2 regions of the Bradyrhizobium sp. 61 genome follow, and region 1 is predicted to be linked to the other one. Evidence: riboswitches for the same ligand, from Rfam matches in the RefSeq annotation. Region 1 holds a riboswitch; the other holds the start of a gene.
What was found. A riboswitch is a leader RNA that binds a small molecule or an ion and turns the genes downstream of it on or off. The one in region 1 is predicted to bind glycine.
Positions count from the first base shown of each region.

Region 2: another riboswitch for glycine. It lies ahead of IVB46_RS03225 (D-amino acid dehydrogenase); the one in region 1 lies ahead of gcvT (glycine cleavage system aminomethyltransferase GcvT).

Region 1 covers NZ_JADPIU010000028.1:1,067-10,915, forward strand. The annotation lists gene IVB46_RS09695 (NADP-dependent isocitrate dehydrogenase) at 1-297, shown strand, start outside; gene IVB46_RS09700 (DUF3455 domain-containing protein) at 396-938, shown strand; gene IVB46_RS09705 (cyclic nucleotide-gated ion channel) at 943-2,169, opposite strand; gene alaS (alanine--tRNA ligase) at 2,176-4,854, opposite strand; glycine riboswitch at 5,088-5,176, shown strand; gene gcvT (glycine cleavage system aminomethyltransferase GcvT) at 5,322-6,470, shown strand; gene gcvH (glycine cleavage system protein GcvH) at 6,482-6,850, shown strand; gene gcvP (aminomethyl-transferring glycine dehydrogenase) at 7,031-9,849, shown strand, end outside.
Region 2 covers NZ_JADPIU010000008.1:97,305-107,153, reverse strand. The annotation lists gene IVB46_RS03245 (M81 family metallopeptidase) at 1-455, opposite strand, end outside; gene IVB46_RS03240 (ABC transporter ATP-binding protein) at 669-2,318, opposite strand; gene IVB46_RS03235 (ABC transporter permease) at 2,333-3,220, opposite strand; gene IVB46_RS03230 (ABC transporter permease) at 3,241-4,182, opposite strand; gene IVB46_RS03225 (D-amino acid dehydrogenase) at 4,364-5,665, opposite strand; glycine riboswitch at 5,733-5,846, opposite strand; glycine riboswitch at 5,850-5,953, opposite strand; gene IVB46_RS03220 (M20/M25/M40 family metallo-hydrolase) at 6,048-7,178, opposite strand; gene IVB46_RS03215 (ABC transporter substrate-binding protein) at 7,446-9,056, shown strand; gene IVB46_RS03210 (glycosyltransferase family 39 protein) at 9,270-9,849, shown strand, end outside.

The DNA of each region.
Region 1 (9,849 bases):
GCCCACGGCACGGTGACCCGCCACTACCGCGAGCACCAGAAGGGCAAGGAGACCTCGACCAACTCGATCGCGTCGATTTTCGCCTGGACCCGCGGCCTGTCGCATCGCGCCAAGCTCGACAACAATGCCGAGCTCGCCAAGTTCGCGAGCACCCTGGAGAAGGTCTGCGTCGACACCGTCGAGGAAGGCTACATGACCAAGGACCTCGCGCTCCTGGTCGGCGCCGACCAGCGCTGGCTCTCGACCACCGGCTTCCTCGACAAGGTCGCGGAGAACCTCACGAAAGCGTTGGCGTAAGCCCGCGCATTATTTTCGTCTGATCGGGGTTAGACATCATTACGGGCCGCGCTTGGGCGCGGCCCATTCATTTTGACACCGTTGCGCGGAGGCTACCCATGTCCATCGTCAAGTTCGCTGTCCCCTGCCTGATGCTGCTGGCTGCCCTGGCCGGGCCGGCCGCCGCCGAGCCCGAACCGGCTGAGGCCCCCCGCGGGCAACTGAAACTCAGCCTGCCGGAGGCCATTCGCGCGCCCGGCGAGACCGTCGTGCTCAGCGTCCATGCCGAAGGCGCGCAGGTCTATGACTGCAAGGCAGCCGCCGACGGCAAGCTTGCCTGGGCCTTCCGCGAGCCGGTGGCGACGCTGCTCGCCGAGGGCAAGACCGTCGGCCGCCACTATGCCGGCCCGAACTGGGAACTCGCCGACGGCAGCGCCGTGGCCGGCAAGGCCATCGGCAACGCGCCGGGCGCAACCGCCGCCGATATCCCCTGGCTCAAGCTGGAGGTCGCCTCCCGCCGCGGCAGCGGCATCCTGACGCCGGTCACCACCGTCCAGCGCATCAACACCCACGGCGGCAAGCTCGACGGCGCATGCGACAAGGCCGGCGAATTCAAAAGCGCGCCCTACTCGGCCGACTACATTTTCCTGAAGAAGGGCTGACCGCCTAGCGGTCGGTGTCGTCGCGCTCCGCCTGCGCCAATTCTGCCGCCGCAAGATCGCCGGTCTCCTCGAGCCGTGCCTTCGCGGTCTGGTGGACGTGGGCGGCGAGCGTCGGCATGCGCTCGATCAGCGCGTGAAAATCCTGGGCGTCGAGCACCAACAGCCGCGTCTTGCGTGTCGCGGTCACCGTGCCGCTGCGCTTTGTCTTATGCAGCAGCGCGATCTCGCCGAAGAAGGTGCCGTCGGTGAGCCGCACCTGCTGGCTCGGCAGCGCGATCTCGACCTCGCCCGCAGTGATGAAATACATCGAGGAAGCGGCGTCCCCTCGCCGCACCAGAACCTCGCCCTGCTCGATGGTGCGGGCCCGGAGCAGCCGCATGATGTCGGCGATCTCCGCGGCCGAAAGATGCGAGAACAGCGGCACCCGCGCCAGCATGCCCCAGGTCACCACGAAATCGCGCCGCCTCACCTCCTCGGCGAAGGCGGTCGAGATGATCGCGACCGGCAGCGCGATCATGGCAAAGCCTGAGATGATCGCGAACACCGAGATGAATTTACCGAGCGGCGTCACCGGCACGACGTCGCCATAGCCGACGGTGCCGAGCGTCACGATTGCCCACCACATCGCGTCCGGAATGGTGCCGAGCTTGCTGGGCTGCACATCACGCTCGATGGCGTAGAGCAGCGAGGCGAAGGTCAGTACCACACCGATCAGGATGACGATGCAGCCGATCAGCGCTCGCCGCTCGGCATGGATGGCCGCGAGCAGCGAGCGCATCGCCGGCGAATAACGGATCAGCTTGAAGAACGGCAGCACGCCGAGCCCAGCCAGCGTCGCGTGCCGGCCGGTGGCCAGCACGATCGCGGCCGGCAGGAACGCCATGAGGTCGATGATGCCGAGCGCGGAGAAGGCATAAGAGAGCCGGTCGGACAGCGCGGAGCCGTTGCGCTGGGTGTGCCCCGCAACGGTCCACAGCCGCGCCAGATATTCGAGCGCGAACACGATGACGGCGAGGACGGCGACCGCGCTGAACAGCATGTCGAACCGCGCGTCGAGCTCCGGCACCGAGGCGAGGATCATCGCGACCACGTCGAGCACGATGACGCTGATGATCACCTGGATGAAGCGCGACCCGATCGAGTAGGCGAGCGGATCGTGCTCCAGCAATTCGTACAGGCGATCCCTTAGGTTGGGATCGGCCGAGCCACGTCCTCGCGGAACGAGGCGCATGGCCGTTTACGCGCCTGCCATCGCTTTTTCGATCGCCGCGAGCGCCTCGGGCGCCTTGGCGCCATCGGGACCGCCAGCCTGCGCCATGTCGGGCCGGCCGCCGCCGCCCTTGCCGCCGAGCGCCTCGGAGGCGACGCGCACCAGGTTCACGGCATTGAAGCGCGCGGTGAGATCGGCGGTGACGCCGACCACGATCCCGGCCTTGCCGTCTTCGGTGACGCCGACGATGGCGACCACGCCGGAGCCGATCTGCTTCTTGCCGTCGTCCGCAAGGCTCTTGAGATCCTTCATCTCGATGCCCTCGACCGCGCGCGCCATCAGCTTGACGTCGCCGATTTCGCGCACGCCTGCGGCTGCGCCGTTCCCGACGGATGTACCGCCGCCCATCGCGAGCTTCTTGCGGGCGTCAGAGAGCTCGCGCTCGAGCTTCTTGCGCTCCTCCATCAGCGCTGTGATGCGCGCCGGAACGTCGTCGATCGAGGTGCGCAGCTCGTTGGCCGCGGTCTTCGCCAGCGCCATGGTCTCGTTGGCGTGCCTGCGCGCATAGTTGCCGGTCAGCGCCTCGATGCGGCGCACGCCGGAGGCCACCGCGCTCTCGCCGGTCAGCGTGATCAGGCCGATGTCGCCGGTGCGCTTCACATGGGTGCCGCCGCAGAGCTCGACCGACCAGCCGAGCGCGTTGGCACCGCGCTCCCGCGCGGTCCTGCCCATCGAGACGACACGGACCTCGTCGCCGTATTTCTCGCCGAACAGGGCGCGCGCGCCGGCCTCGCGCGCTTCATCGACTCCCATCACGCGTGTCGTGACTTCGTCGTTCTCCAGCACCACGTCGTTGGCGATGTCCTCGACGCGGGCGAGCTCTTCCGCCGTGATCGGCTTCGGATGCACGAAGTCGAAGCGCAGGCGGTCGGGCGCGACCATCGAGCCGCGCTGGGCGATGTGGTCGCCGAGCACCTGGCGCAGCGCCTCGTGGATGAGATGCGTCGCCGAATGATGCGCGCGGATCGAGGAACGCCTGCCGTGATCGACCTCGAGCTGCAGCGCGGTGCCGAGCTTCAGCTCGCCGCTTTCCACCGTGCCGACGTGAACGAAGAGATCGCCGAGCTTCTTCTGCGTGTCGGTAACGCGGAACTTGATGCCGCCCTCGCCGCTGAGCACGCCGGTGTCGCCGACCTGGCCGCCGGATTCCGCGTAGAACGGCGTCTGGTTGAGCACGATCGCGCCGGTCTCGCCGGCCTTGAGGCTCGCGGTTTCCTGTCCGTCCTTCACCAGCGTGGAGACCACGCCTTCGGCGCTCTCGGTCTCATAGCCCAGGAATTCGGTGGCCCCGAGCTTCTCGCGCAGCGGGAACCAGATCGCTTCGGAAGCCGCCTCGCCCGAACCCTTCCAGGACTCGCGCGCCTTGGCCTTCTGGCGCTCCATCGCGTCGGTGAAGGAGGCCTGGTCGACGCCGATGCCGCGCGACTTCAGCGCGTCCTGCGTCAGATCCAGCGGGAAGCCGTAGGTGTCGTACAGCGTGAAGGCGACGTCGCCGTCGAACATGTCGCCTTTCTTCAGAGACGCGCTCTTCTCGTCGAGGATGGCAAGGCCGCGCACCAGCGTCTTGCGGAAGCGGGTCTCTTCCAGCCGCAGCGTTTCCTCGATCAGGTTCTCCGCGCGCATCAGGTCGGGATAGGCCTGGCCCATCTCGCGCACCAGCGCCCAGACCAGCCGATGCATCAGCGGCTCTTTGGCACCCAGCAGCTGCGCATGGCGCATCGCGCGGCGCATGATCCGGCGCAGCACGTAGCCGCGGCCCTCGTTCGAGGGCAGCACGCCGTCGGAGACGAGGAACGCCGAGGAGCGCAGATGGTCGGCGATGACGCGGAACGAGGCGACCGTCTGCTCGTTCGGCCCGCTGCCAAGCGCGGACGCGGTCGCGTCGATCAGATGGCGGAACAGGTCGGTCTCGAACACGCTGTCGACGCCCTGCATGATGCAGGCCATGCGCTCCAGCCCCATGCCGGTGTCGATCGAGGGACGCGGCAGATCCACGCGCTCCTCCTTCGTCACCTGCTCGTACTGCATGAACACGAGATTCCAGAATTCCAGGAATCGGTCGCCGTCCTCTTCCGGCGAGCCCGGAGGTCCGCCCCAGATGTGATCGCCGCGGTCGATGAAGATCTCCGAGCACGGGCCGCACGGCCCGGTGTCGCCCATCGCCCAGAAATTGTCCGAGGTCGGGATGCGGATGATGCGGTCGTCGGAGAAGCCCGCGATCTTCTTCCACAGGCCGGCCGCCTCGTCGTCGGTGTGGTAGACGGTGACGAGCAGCTTGTCTTTCTTGAGCCCGAACTCCCGCGTGATCAGGGTCCAGGCCAGCTCGATCGCGCGCTCCTTGAAATAGTCGCCGAACGAGAAATTGCCGAGCATCTCAAAGAAGGTGAGATGGCGCGCGGTGTAGCCGACATTGTCGAGGTCGTTGTGCTTGCCGCCGGCGCGCACGCATTTCTGCGACGTGGTGGCGCGCTGATAGGGCCGCTTCTCGACGCCGGTGAAGACGTTCTTGAACTGCACCATGCCGGCATTGGTGAACATCAACGTCGGATCGTTGCGCGGCACCAATGGCGAGGAGGACACGATCTCGTGGCCGTTCTCGGCAAAGAAGTTCAGAAAGGTCGACCTGATCTCGTTGACGCCGCTCATGTTCATCCAATCGGGTGTGCTTGGACCCGCGATACGCCATCCAAACCGGGCATTTGGGCTGATATCTGCGGGTCAAAGCGCTTTTAGACAAGGCCAGCTGCGCTGTCCAGAAACTGTGCAAGGAGATCAGTGAGTTGCCGCAGGCGCGCAATCCCGTTTGCAATCCCGTTGAAAGCCGCCAGGTGCGCGTTGACAGGCTTGGCCGGCCTGTGGTCTGTACCCATCTGTATCGTACGGCCACGTCGGGAGAGACCGGCTTTGGTGCCGGCGCCGAAGGAGCAACCGCCCCGGAAACTCTCAGGCAAAAGGACCGCGTGGCTTTGACGACATCTGGAAAGAGGCGCCGACGGGCATAAGACCCGGACTGCGTCCGCCGACGGGATAATACTCTCAGGCACAGCGACAGATGGGGCTTCGACTGGTTGCTACCGGGGAATCGTCCCCGGGGAACCGCCGAGGGCCCCGTGATGCTTGCGCGCGACGACCAAGATTCCCTCAAACGTACGCCCCTTCACGGGCTTCATGTCTCCCTCGGCGGCAAGATGGTGCCGTTCGCGGGCTATGACATGCCCGTGCAGTACCCCGCGGGGGTCCTGAAAGAGCACCTCCATACCCGCTCCTCCGCGGGCCTGTTCGACGTCTCCCACATGGGCCAGCTCGCGCTTCGGCCGAAGTTGGGCAAGGTCGAGGACGCCGCCCGCGCGCTGGAGCGGCTGGTGCCGCAGGATATCGTGGCGATTGCCCCGGGACGGCAGCGCTATGCCCAGTTCACCAATCCGGACGGCGGCATTCTCGACGATCTGATGGTCGCCAATTTCGGCGATCACCTGTTCCTGGTCGTCAACGCCGCCTGCAAGGAAGCGGACGAGGCGCATCTGCGCGCGCATCTCTCGGACGACTGCATCATCGATTCGCTTCAAGACCGCGCCCTGATCGCGCTGCAGGGCCCGAAGGCAGAAGCCGCGCTGGCGAAATTGTGTGCAGAGGCCCCCTCCATGAAGTTCATGGACGCCGGCCCGCACAAGGTTGCCGGTCTCGATTGCTTCGTCTCGCGCTCCGGCTACACCGGCGAGGACGGGTTCGAGATTTCGGTCCCCGCGGCCGATGCCGAGCGCCTCGCCAAAACGCTGCTGGACAATCCCGATGTGATGCCGATCGGCTTAGGGGCCCGCGACAGCCTGCGGCTGGAAGGCGGGCTCTGCCTCTACGGCCACGACATCGACACCGCCACCACGCCGGTCGAGGCCGCGCTGGAATGGTCGGTGCAGAAGAGCCGCCGCAGCGGCGGCGCCCGCGCCGGCGGTTTTCCCGGCGCCGACAATATCCTCGCCCATTTTGACAACGGCGCGAGCCGCCGCCGGGTCGGCCTGCGCACGGATGGCCGCGCGCCGGTGCGCGAGGGCGCGCTGCTGTTTGCGGATGAAGCGGGCGGCGAGCCGATCGGAAAGGTCACCTCGGGCGGTTTCGGCCCGAGCCTGAACGCGCCGGTCGCGATGGGCTACGTGCCCACGGCATCGAGCGCGCTCGATACAAAACTCTTCGCCGAAGTGCGCGGCCAGCGGCTGCCGCTCACCGTCGCCGCCATGCCTTTCGTGAAAAACACCTACAAACGCTGAGGACTGAGAAAATGACCACGACGCTGTACACCTCCGACCACGAATGGCTGGCCATCGACGGCGACGTCGCCACCGTCGGCATCACCGACTATGCGCAGTCCCAGCTCGGCGACGTCGTGTTCGTCGAGCTGCCCAAAGCCGGCCGTGCCCTGAAGAAGGCGGAAGCCGCCGCCGTCGTGGAATCGGTGAAGGCCGCCTCCGACGTCTACGCGCCTGTTACGGGCGAAGTGCTCGAGACCAACGACGCGCTCGCCGCCGAGCCGGCGCTGGTGAACTCGGACGCGCAAGGCAAGGCGTGGTTCTTCAAGATCAAAATTGCCGACAAGAGCGAGCTAGGCGGCCTCATGGATGAGGCCGCCTACAAGGCACATACGGCGTGAGATGAAGCGAACTCTGACCTCATATTCGGTGTCATCACCCGCCTTGTGCGCACTGCGCACTGGGGCGGGTGATCCAGTACGCCGCGGCTTCTCGGCTCAAGCCGTGACGCCTGCGTTTACTGGATGCCCCGCCTTCGCGGGGCATGACGGCGACAGCGAAATCTAAAGCGAGGACCCATGATGACCGCGCACCGCAAATCCAATGGCGACACCGCCGCCACCTTCGTTCGCCGCCACATCGGCCCGTCGGCGCGCGACGTCACCGCAATGCTGGAGGCCGTCGGCGCCAAGAGCGTCGACGCGCTGATGGCGGAGACGCTGCCGGCCTCGATCCGGCAGGCCGCCCCGCTCGATCTCGGCAAGCCCTTGAGCGAGACCGAGGCGATCGCGCATATGGCCGAGCTCGCGCGAGAGAACCAGGTCTTCACCTCGCTGATCGGCCAGGGCTATTCCGGCACGATCCTGCCTGCGGTGATCCAGCGCAACATTCTGGAGAGCCCGGCCTGGTACACCGCCTACACGCCCTACCAGCCCGAGATCAGCCAGGGCCGGCTGGAAGCGCTGCTCAACTTCCAGACCATGATCTGCGACCTCACCGGGCTCGACGTCGCCAACGCCTCGCTGCTCGACGAGGCGACCGCCGCGGCCGAAGCCATGGCGCTCGCCGAGCGCCACTCGCGGGTCGAAGCAAAAGCCTTCTTCGTCGACAAGGACGTGCATCCGCAGACGCTGGCGGTGATGCGCACCCGCGCCGAGCCGCTGGGCTGGACCCTGATCGTCGGCGATCCCCTCGCCGATCTCGACAAGGCCGACGTGCTCGGCGCACTGCTGCAATATCCGGGCTCCTCGGGCGCCGTGCGCGACCTCAGGCCCGCGATCGCGACGTTGAAGGCCAAGGGCGCGCTCGCGATCGTTGCCGCCGATCTCTTGGCCCTGACGCTGCTCGCCTCGCCCGGCGAGCTTGGCGCCGACATCGCGATCGGCTCGGCGCAGCGCTTTGGCGTGCCGATGGGTTATGGCGGCCCGCACGCGGCCTATATGGCGGTGCGCGATGCGCTGAAGCGCTCGCTGCCCGGCCGCATCGTCGGCCTCTCCGTGGACTCGCGCGGGATGCCGGCCTATCGCCTCGCGCTGCAGACCCGCGAGCAGCACATCCGCCGCGAGAAGGCGACCTCCAACATCTGCACCGCGCAGGTGCTGCTCGCCGTGATCGCCTCGATGTACGCGGTCTATCACGGCCCCGAGGGGCTTGCGCAGATCGCGCGCAACGTGCATCGCCGCGCCGCCGTGCTCGCCGCCGGCCTGCGCAAGCTCGGCTTCGCGCCGCAGTCGGATAGCTTCTTCGACACGCTCAGCGTGGACGCCGGTGCCAAGCGCGCCGAGATTGTCGCGCGCGCGGCCGCCGAGAAGGTCAACCTCGGCGTTGGCGAAACCGCGCTCCGCATCGCGCTCGACGAGACCACGACGCCGGCGACCGTCGAGGCGGTCTGGCGCGCGTTCGGCGGCACGCTTGTTTACGCCGAGATCGACGCGACCACGCGCGAAGCGCTGCCGGAGGCGCTGAAGCGCGGGACCGCCTTCCTCACCCATCCCGTGTTCCACGCGCATCGCTCGGAAACCGAGATGCTGCGCTACATGCGCAAGCTCAGCGACCGCGATCTCGCGCTCGACCGCGCGATGATTCCGCTCGGCTCCTGCACCATGAAGCTGAACGCGACCACCGAGATGATGCCGCTGACCTGGCCGGAGTTCGGCAGCCTGCACCCGTTCGCCCCGCGCGAGCAGGCCAAGGGTTACCACGCACTGTTCGCGCGGCTTGAAAAATGGCTGTGCGATATCACCGGCTATGACGCGATCTCGCTGCAGCCGAATTCGGGCGCGCAAGGAGAGTATGCCGGGCTGCTCGCGATCCGCGGCTATCATGCCGCGCGCGGCGAGACGCACCGAAAAATCTGCCTGATCCCCTCCTCCGCCCACGGCACCAATCCGGCTTCGGCCGCGATGGTCGGCATGGACGTGGTGGTGGTCGCCTGCGAGAAGAACGGCGACGTCGACGTCAATGATCTCCGCGCCAAGGCAGAGAAGCACTCGAAGGATCTCGCCGCGGTGATGATCACCTATCCCTCGACGCATGGCGTGTTCGAGGAGCACATCCGCGAGATCTGCGACATCGTCCACGGCCATGGCGGCCAGGTGTATCTGGACGGCGCCAACCTCAATGCGCAGGTCGGCCTGTCGCGGCCCGGCGATTACGGCGCCGACGTCAGCCATCTCAACCTGCACAAGACCTTCTGCATCCCGCATGGCGGCGGCGGCCCCGGCATGGGCCCGATCGGCGTCAAGGCGCATCTCGCGCCGTTCCTGCCTGGTCACCCGGCGACGCAAGCCGAAGCACCGGTCGGCCCGGTCTCGGCCGCACCGTTCGGCTCGGCGTCGATCCTGACCATCTCCTACATCTACATTCTGATGATGGGCGGCGACGGCCTGAAGCGCGCCACCGAGATCGCGATCCTCAACGCCAACTACATTGCCGCGCGCCTCGATGCGCACTTCCCGGTGCTCTACAAGAACGCGAAGGGCCGCGTCGCGCACGAGTGCATCGTCGATCCGCGCGCGTTGAAGACGACGTCAGGCGTCACCGTGGACGACATCGCAAAACGCCTGATCGATTACGGCTTCCATGCGCCGACCATGAGCTTCCCGGTGCCGGGTACGCTGATGATCGAGCCGACCGAGTCGGAATCCAAGGCGGAGCTGGACCGTTTCTGCGACGCCATGATCGCGATCCGGAAGGAGATCGCCGAGGTCGAGGCCGGCCGCTTCAAGATCGAGGCTTCGCCGCTGCGTCACGCCCCGCATACCGTGCACGACATCGCCGATGACAATTGGAATCGCGCCTACACCCGCGCCGAAGGCTGCTTCCCCGACGGCGTCTCGCGCACCGACAAATACTGGTGCCCGGTCGGTCGCGTCGACAACGTCTATGGCGACCGCAACCT
Region 2 (9,849 bases), on a different contig from region 1:
TCGGGCGTGACGTTGGCGTGCAGGTCGAGGCTGGCAACCAGCGGAACGTCCTTGCCGATGACGCGGCGCACGCGCGCCAAAATCTCGCCTTCGCCGTCGTCGAGATGCTCGGTCACCATCGCGCCATGCAGATCGAGATAGACCGCATCGAGCGGGCCGGCGGCGGCGATACCGTCGACCATCACCTTCACGATACGTTCGAAGGCGTCCCTGGTGACATGTGCCGATGGACTTGCGCCGCAGGCGATCGTCGGAATGAGTTTCCAGCCATTCGCTTCGGCGCTGTCGACGAAGCCGGCGAGGCCGACATTGATGCGGCGCATCACCTTCAATACGTCGGCGCCTTCCGTCATGGCCGGCCAGCCGCCGCCATGCTGGAAGTCCGCGAAAGTCGCCTTCGTCGGGGCGAACGTGTTGGTCTCGTGCAGGAAGCCGCCGACGGCGATACGTGTCATTAATTCTGGTCCAGCGTTTGAAAGTGCGCGACGTTAGCCTTGGCTTCGAGGCGGGGGCAAGCGAGGAGCCCATGCCGCCGCGCATGGCTTTAAGTCATTTTCGAATGATGATGGTCGCTACCCGTCATTGCGAGTGAAGCGAAGCAATCCAGACCGTCTCCGCAGAGGGACTCTGGATTGCTTCGCTCCGCTCGCAATGACGAGTGGACAAACCTAAGCCGTCGCCGCGACGCCTTCCGACACCGGCCTGAAGTTCGCAAAATCCCAGCCGCGGCCCGGTGCGGCCTCCAGCAGCGCCCTGGTGTAGGCTTCCTTCGGATGCGTCAGCACCTCGGCGGCCAGGCCCTGTTCCACGACACGGCCGTGCTGCATCACCACGACCTCGTCGCAGATCTGGGCTGCGACGCGCAGATCGTGGGTGATGAACAGGATGGCGATGCCGAGCCGGTTCTGGATCTCGTCGAGCAGTTCCAGCACCTGCGCCTGCACCGAGACGTCGAGCGCCGAGACCGCTTCGTCCGCGACCAGCACGTCGGGGTCGAGCGCGAGCGCACGCGCAATGGCGATGCGCTGGCGCTGGCCGCCGGAGAACTGGTGCGGATAGCGCGTCACTGCGTCCGCGGGCAGGCCGACGAGCTCGAGCAGTTCGCGCGCTCGCTTCATCGCATCGGCATGCGAGGTGCCGTAATTGATCGGGCCTTCCGCGATGCTCTCGCCGACGGTAATGCGCGGGTTGAGCGAGCGATAGGGATCCTGGAACACGATCTGGATCTTCTGCCGGTGCGGCTGGAGCAGGCGGCGCGAGATGTCGGCGATCTCGCGGCCGGCAAGGCGCACGCCGCCGGAGGTCGGATCGATCAGGCGCACGATGCACCGTGCCACCGTCGACTTGCCCGAGCCGCTCTCGCCGACGATGCCGAGCGTGCGGCCCTTGCGCAGCGTCAGCGTGACCTTGTCGGCGGCGACGACTTCGCGGCCTTTGCCGAAGAAGGCGCGTTCCTTATAGACCTTGCCGAGCTCGTTGGCCTCCAGCACCACCGGCTCCTTGGTCTCGGGCCGTGCCGCGCGCGGCACCAGGCTCGGCACCGCGGAAAGCAGATTGCGGGTGTACTCCATGGTCGGGTTGCGCAGCACGGTCTCGAGCGGACCGGTCTCGACCAGCCGGCCCTGCCGCATCACAGCGACGCGGTCGGCGATCTCGGCAACCACGCCCATGTCGTGGGTGATGAACAGGACGGCCGTGCCGTGATCGCGCTGGAGGTCGCGGATCAGCGTCAGGATCTGCTTCTGCGTGGTGACGTCGAGCGCGGTGGTCGGCTCGTCGGCGATCAGGAGCTTCGGTTCCAGCACCAGCGCCATCGCGATCATGATGCGCTGGCGCTGGCCGCCGGACAGGCGATGCGGATAGGAGGCGAAGATGCGCTCGACCTGGGGCAGGCGGACCTGCTCCATCATGTCGAGAATGCGCTTCTTCCGCGCCTTGGCGTCAAGATCGGTGTGGGCGCGCAGGACCTCGTCGATCTGGCGGCCGACCGGCACCACCGGATTGAGCGCGGTCATCGGCTCCTGGAAGATCATCGCCATCTGCGTCGCGCGGAGCTGGCGCAGTCGGCGATCGGTCGCGGTGAGAATCTCTTCGCCGACCAGCTTGACGCTGCCGCCGGTCGGAACCAGCGTGCCCTTCGGCAGCAGGCCCATCGTGGTGAGCGAGGTCACCGACTTGCCCGAGCCGCTTTCGCCGACGAGACACAGTGTCTCGCCCTTGTGCACCTGGATCGAGATGCCGTCGATGATGTTGGCGCCCTTCGGCTTCTTGCCGATGGAGACGACGAGGTTGTTGATGTCGAGAACTGGGTTGGTCATCACTTGATCCGTCATCACTTGCCCTCCCGCTGCTTCATGCGGGGATCGAGGGCGTCGCGGGCGGCGTCGCCGATCAGATTGATGCTGAGGATGGCGATCGAGAGCAGCAGGCCCGGCCAGAAGATCAGCGTCGGCTTGAGCTGAAAATACTGGCGGCCCTCGGCCATGATGTTGCCCCAGGTCGGCGTCTCCGGCGAGATGCCGGCGCCGAGGAAGGAGAGGATGGCCTCGGTCAGGATCGCGGAGGCGCAGACATAGGTGCCCTGGACGATCAGCGGTGCGATCGTGTTCGGCATCAGATGGCGCCACATGATCTTCGGCAGGCTGGAGCCGACCGAGATCGCAGCCTCGACGTAAGGCTCCTCGCGCGCGGACAGCACGACCGAGCGCACCAGGCGTGCCACGCGCGGTATTTCGGGGATGGTGATTGCGACCAGCACGGTCCAGATGCTGGCGCCGGACAGCGACACCACGGCGATCGCGAGCAGGATGCTCGGCATCGCCATGAGGCCGTCCATGACGCGCATCAGGACGGCATCGACCAGCTTGAAGAAGCCGGAGACCAGGCCGATCGCAAGGCCGATGACGATCGACAGGATCGCCGAGCCGATGCCGATCAGGAGCGAGATGCGGCCGCCATAGATGACGCGCGACAAGAGGTCACGGCCATAGGCGTCGGTGCCGAGCAGGAACTGCGCCGAGGCCGGCTTCAGCCGCTGCGAGGGTGCAAGCTGGACCGGATCGTGCGGCGCGATCAGCGGCGCCAGGATCGAGACCAGCACGATCAGCGCGAGCAAGATCGTGGCCGCCGCGATGATCGGCGTCGAGGTGAGGAACCCGAAACGCGGCCGCAATGGCGACGTGATCGGAATGGACGACTGGGGAAGGCTATCGACGGACATTTTTGTTGCTATCCTTAGCCCTAGTACCGGATCCGGGGATCGAGCAGCGTGTAGGCGACGTCGATCAGGAGATTGACGACGACATAGATCAGCGACGTCAGCAGGATCATCGCCTGGATGACTGGGTAGTCGCGCGCCAACACCGCGTCCACCGTGAGGCGGCCGATGCCGGGGATGTTGAACACGCTCTCGGTGACGACGACGCCGGAGATCAGCAGCGCAAAGCCGGTGCCGATCACGGTGATGACGGGCACCGCGGCGTTGCGCAGCGCATGGCGCATCATCACGGCGACCTCGTTGATGCCCTTGGCGCGGGCGGTGCGGACGTAGTCCTCACCGAGCACGTCGAGCATCGCCGCGCGCGTCATGCGCGCGATCAGCGCGATGTAGATGAAGGAGAGCGCGCAGGTCGGCAGGATGATGCGCTCGAAGAACGGTCCAAAGCCGTTGAAGATGCTGCGGAAGCCCTGCACCGGCACCCAGCGAAGGTCGATCGCGAAGACCTCGATCAGGAGATAGCCGACCACGAACACCGGCACGGAGAAGCCGAGCACGGAGAGGCCCATCACGAAACGGTCGATCCAGGTGCCGTGCTTCCACGCCGCGATGACGCCCAGGGGCACGGCGACGATCACGGCGAGAATGATTGTCGAGAGCGCGATCGAGATCGACGGCTCAACGCGCTGGCTGATCATCTTCATGACTGGCAGGTTGGAGATCAGCGACGTCCCGAGATCGCCGTGCAGCAGCTTGTTCACCCAGGTGATGAATTGCACGATCAGCGGCTCGTTGAGGCCGAGCGAGTCGCGGATGCGTTCCAGCCGCTCCGGCGTCGCGTTGTCGCCGGCGAGAATTGCGGCGGGATCGCCCGGCGTCAGCCGCAGCAGCAGGAAGACGAACAGCGCGACGACGCCCATCACGGGCACCGCGGCCAGAACGCGGCGAATGAGATAACCTAGCATGCACCTATCTCCGGCTGCGGAACTTGTGGGGCCGGGAGGCCCCCGTGGAATCGGTTCTGTCTATCATGCACGCCTGTCACTCGGGCTGGAAAGCCGGCCGGAGAAGCCGACCTTTCGGAGCAAATTGTGTGCCAAGGGCAGGGCGGTCGCAAGAGGCCGCCGAGCCTCCGATATCGGCCACTCAGGATGCATGGCGGAACTCGCGCTCAACCCTGAGTGAGGGTGCGGTCGGCGGTGCGTTGAGCCCGCGCCAGCCGTCGATGGTCCCGGCAATCATCTGCGCGGTCGCCGCCGACAAGGTCCAGCCGAGATGGCCGTGGCCGGTGTTGAAGAACACGCCCGGCATCCGTCCTGCGCGCACCACGGGCATCATGTTCGGCATCATCGGCCGCAGCCCGGCCCAGGGCACGACCTTGGACGTTTCGACGCCGGGGAAGTTGCTGCGCACCCAGTCGACCAGCGGCTGCACGCGGTCGGCGCGGATGTCGCGGTTGAAGTCGTTGAATTCGGCGGTGCCTGCGACGCGGAAACGATCGGCGCCGAGCCGGCTGGTGACGATCTTGGCGGCTTCGTCGAGCAGGCTCACGGTCGGCGTCGCATTGCGGCTTGCGGCAGTGTCGAGCTGAACGGTGATCGAATAGCCCTTCACCGGATAGACGTTGACGCGCTCGTCGAGGAGGGCGGCGAAGTGGCGGCTGGCCACACCGGCGCAGACCACGACGCCATCAGCCTTCAGCATGCCGCGCGCGGATGCGACAGCATCACTGGCCGAAAGATCAGCCCAGCCGATGACAAAGCCGCCACCTGCTTGGGCAATGGAATCGATGTTGGCTTCGTGGATAAAGGTCGCGCCGCGCCGCTTGCAGGCTTCCGCAAGTCCGCGCGTGAACTTGTGGATATCGCCGGTCGCATCCGACGGCGTGTAGAAACCGCCAAAATAGTCCTTGCGCAGCGTCGGCTCGATGGCGCGGATCTCCTCCGGCGTCACCGGGCGGCGATCGAGCCCGCCTTCCTTCAATAGCGCATTGACCTGCAGGCCGGATTCAAAACCCTTCTTGTCGTGATAGATGTGCAGGATGCCGCGACGTTCGAGATCGAAGTCGATGCCTTCGCGCTCTGCGATCTCGAACAGATGCTTGCGAGCTTCGATCGCGAGCCGCGTGGTCTGAACCGTGTTGGCGCGATAGTTGCCGATATTGGCGACGAACTCGCTCATCCACGAATATTTGTGCCAGTTCGGCCGCGGGTTCATCAGCAGCGGCGCATCGCGCCGGAACATCCAGCGCAGGCCTTTCAGGATCGTTGCGGTGCTGTTCCACACCTCGGCATTGCTGGCGGAGAGCTGTCCGCCATTGGCGAAGGAGGTCTCCATCGCGGCGTAGCGGTGCTTGTCGAGCACCGTCACCTTGTATCCGCGTTCGAGCAGGGCATAGGCGGTCGTTACGCCGGTGATGCCGGCGCCGATGATGGCGATATGGGTCATGGCAGGTTCGGGGCTCCCGTGAGTTAGAGTCGGCTAACCGCCGGCCAAAGGCCGTTGGCGGCGCCCCATCTGTCACGGTTACCTGAGAGCTTGATCCGTTGCGGACCTCGGCGAGGTCAGCTCCGGACTATCCCCTTCGGTGGACGTCACGATCCTAAGATCGCGCCGCCTCTCTCCAGATCGTCCTGACGATACGGTCCTTTTGCCTGAGAGTTTCCGGGGCGGTTGCTCCGTCGGCGCCGCAACGAAAGCCTGAACTCTCGTTGCGATCTCTCCCGCATCGTCGCGTGGACAATCGAGCAGTACGATGCGCCTCATTTTTAGACAAGGCTAAATTTAAACCGCGACTGCCAACGCATTGTGCAGTGCGAAGGCTGCGTCGTCAGTCGAGCGTCGCCAGCAAGCCGGCCATCAGGCGCCCGCGTTCAACTAGGCTCTCGACCTCGATGAATTCTTCCAGCGTGTGGCCGTTGCCGCCGCGCACGCCGAGGCCGTCGAGCGTCGGGATGCCCATCGCGCCGGTAAAGTTGCCGTCGGAGCCGCCGCCGGAGCTCGCATGCGGCAGCTCAGTGCCGAGCGATTTGGCGATGCCGCGCGCCTTCTCGTAAAGCGCCATGGTGCCGGCATCGGGCTCCCATACGGGGCGCGTGACGCCGCGCGTCACCTTGAACGTGACATCATTGGACGTGCCCGACAGCGCCAGCATCCGCTCGACGCCGCGGTCGAGATCGGCCTGGCGCTTGGCCATCGACAGCGCCTCGCCGGTGGCGGTCGTGGCAACGCAATTGACCCATTGTCCGCCGTGCACGACGCCGACAGAGAAGGTGCAGTCCTCTGTCGTCATCGCGTCGATGGCGAGGATCTGCCGCGCCATCTCGCGGATCGCCGAGCGTCCGGCCGCCAATGTCGCGCCGGCATGGCTCGGCCGGCCCGTCGCCTCCAGATTGAAACGCGCGATGGCGTAACGTCCGGTGGTGACACCGTTGTCGGCGCGGCCCGGTTCGGGCACCAGCACATATTTGTTGCGCGCAGCCTCCGCCTCGATGATGTCTCGCGTCGAGGGCGTGCCGACTTCCTCGTCGGGCGTCAACAGCACGGTGATCGGCAGCGGCGTGGTGAAGGAAGCGCGTGCCAGCTGCCGGATCGCTTCCAGCGAGAGATAGTTGCCGCCCTTCATGTCGTAGATGCCGGGGCCGTAGCACTTGTTGCCCTCGCGCCGCCATTTCAGCTTCTCGATGGTGCCGAGCGGGTGGACGGTATCCATGTGGCCGGCGATCAGGATGCCCGGCTCGCCCTGTTTCGGATGCGGGAAGCGCGCGCGGATCACGCCGCCGAAGCCCTGTCGACCGCCGATGCGTTTGATCGTCGCACCCATGATCGCCATATCCCGCGCTGCGATATCGAGCATGCGGTTGACGGCACCTGCGTCCCAGGTCGGGCTCTCGCATTCCACCCAGGTGCGCAGGCCCTCGAGCATCGCCTCGGAATCGAAGGGAAGATTGGCTGGATTCATCTTAATGTCTCTCAAGATTCGAAAGATGGAACGCGCATTGCATTGGCGCGGACGGGACTGGCGGAAAGCGTTGTAGAGCCAAACCGATCTTTGTGGAGCCCGTGGGCGCGCCGCTTGGGGCTGCAGCGAAACCGGATTGACGCGCTCAACACTGTCTGCAAGTCTCGAAAGACAAAGGCATCGCATGAGGTTAGTTCGCCTAAAGAACGAACCGAATGCTCAACCAATAACGTGCCTTTGAACAGTTTCACGTCAGGAGAAACTTTTATGTTGAGCTTGATGCGCCGGGGGCGTCGCGCGTTCGCCTCCACACTTGCGCTATCGGTCGTTGCGCTTTCGACGGCGATGGCCTCGCCGGTACTTGCCGCCGCCAGCAAGACCATCACCGCGGTGATGCATTCGGATCTGCGCATCATCGATCCGATTTTCACCACCGCCTACATCACGCGTGACCATGGCTACATGGTCTACGACACGCTGATCGCGACGGACTCGAATTTCAAGATCCAGCCGCAGATGGCGGACTGGAAGATCTCCGACGACAAGCTCACCTACACCTTCACGCTGCGCGACGGCCTGAAGTGGCACGACGGTACGCCGGTGACGGCGGAAGACTGCGCCGCTTCGCTGAAGCGCTGGGCCGCGGTCGACGGCATGGGCCAGCAGATGATGCAGTTTACTGCGAGCATCGAGGCGACCGACCCCAAGACGATCACGCTGAAGCTGAAGGAGCCCTACGGCCTCGTGCTCGAATCCATCGGCAAGCCGTCCTCGCGCGTCGCCTTCATGATGCCGAAGCGTCTCGCCGAAACGCCGCCGGACAAGCAGATCCCCGAGCAGATCGGCTCGGGTCCGTTCAAGTTCGTGCAGGGTGAATTCCAGCCCGGCGTGAAGGCGGTGTACGTCAAGAACACCGACTATGTGCCGCGCAAGGAGGCGTCGAGCTGGACTGCCGGAGGCAAGGTGGTCAAGGTTGATCGCGTCGAATGGATCACCATGCCGGATGCGCAGACCGCAGTGAACGCGCTGCAATCGGGCGACATCGACTTCATGGAAGTGCCGCCGTGGGATCTGCTGCCCGTGCTTGAAGGCAATGCCGACCTCAAGACCGAGACGCTGAACAAGTTCGGCTACCAGACCCTTGGGCGCATGAACTTCCTCTATCCGCCCTTCGACAATCCGAAGATCCGCCGTGCCGCACTTCTGGCGATGAACCAGAAGGACGTGCTCGACGCGCTCGTCGGCAATCCCAAATACTACAAGATCTGCGGTGCGTTCTTCATCTGCGATACGCCGTTCGCGACCGACGTCGGCTCGGAATCGCTGGTCAAGGGCAACGGCATGGCGGAAGCCAAGAAGGCGCTCGCCGAGTCCGGCTATGACGGTACGCCCGTCGTGGTCATGGTGCCCGGCGACGTCGTGACGCTGAAGGCGCAGCCGACGGTCGCGGTGCAGTTGCTCCGCGAGGCCGGCTTCAAGGTCGACGCGCAAGCGACCGACTGGCAGACGGTGGTCAGCCGGCGCGCCAGCCAGAAGCCTCCGAAGGAGGGCGGCTGGAACATGTTCTTCACCAACTGGGTCAGCGCCGACGTGTCCAACCCGATCGCCAATCTGTCGATCGGGGGCCAGGGCAAGAAGGGCTGGTTCGGCTGGGCGGAAAACGCCAAGATCGAGAAGCTCAAGGACGATTTCGTCCGCGCCGCCTCGCTCGACGATCAGAAGAAGATCGCGACCGAGATCCAGAAGGAAGCCTATGACCAGGTGATCTACGTGCCGCTCGGCCAGTATCTGGCGCCGAGCGCGTGGCGGAAGTCGCTCACCGGCGTGCTCGACGGCCCGGCGACGCCGGTGTTCTGGAACATCGACAAGACCGAGTAAAGCGAGGGCGCGCCAGCGCGCCTTCCCCGAGCGTTACGCGGCGTCGCTGTCATCAGCGGCGCCGTTTTCGTTTGTCAGCCTCGCGTCAGCTTTTAACTCTTCCAGTGTCCAATCATTGCTATTTGTTTCTGACTTGAAATAGATGTGCGCAGTTCGCACATCACTTCCTTCCTGCATTTGAGTCCCGTGTCGATTGATTTTTCATTTCGGGCGATGGCCGAGCGGTCCGATCGCGCGCCGGCGCGATGGCGGCGGCCTTTCCTGCGCTGGCTCGACGGCGTCGAGACGGGTTGGGCCGTTCCGCTTCTCATTGTGTGCTTTGTCGCGCTCTGGACGATCTATCTGGCCGTCGCCTATGCCGGCAGCGGCCTGCACCCTGATACCCTCGAGGCCTGGACGCTCGGGCGCCGTTTCGCGTGGAGCTACCACAAGCATCCGCCGCTGATGGGCTGGGTTACGGCGGTGTGGACCGCCGTCTTCCCGCTCAGTGACTGGTCGCTGCAATTGATGGCGATGGCCAATGCCGGGCTCGCCCTGTTTTTCGTCGACCGGATCGCACGGCAGTTCGTGACCGGGCACAAGCGCATCCTGGTGCTGCTGCTCCTGATGCTGACGCCGGCCTATCAATTCCACGCCCAGCGCTTCAATGCCAATACGGTGCTGCTTGCGCTCTGGCCGCTCGCGACCTGGTGTTTTCTGCGCGCGTTCGAGACCCGCAGCGCGGCCTGGGCGGTCGCCGTAGGATGCACCACGGCGCTGGCGATGGTCGGCAAATATTATTCGGTCTTCCTCG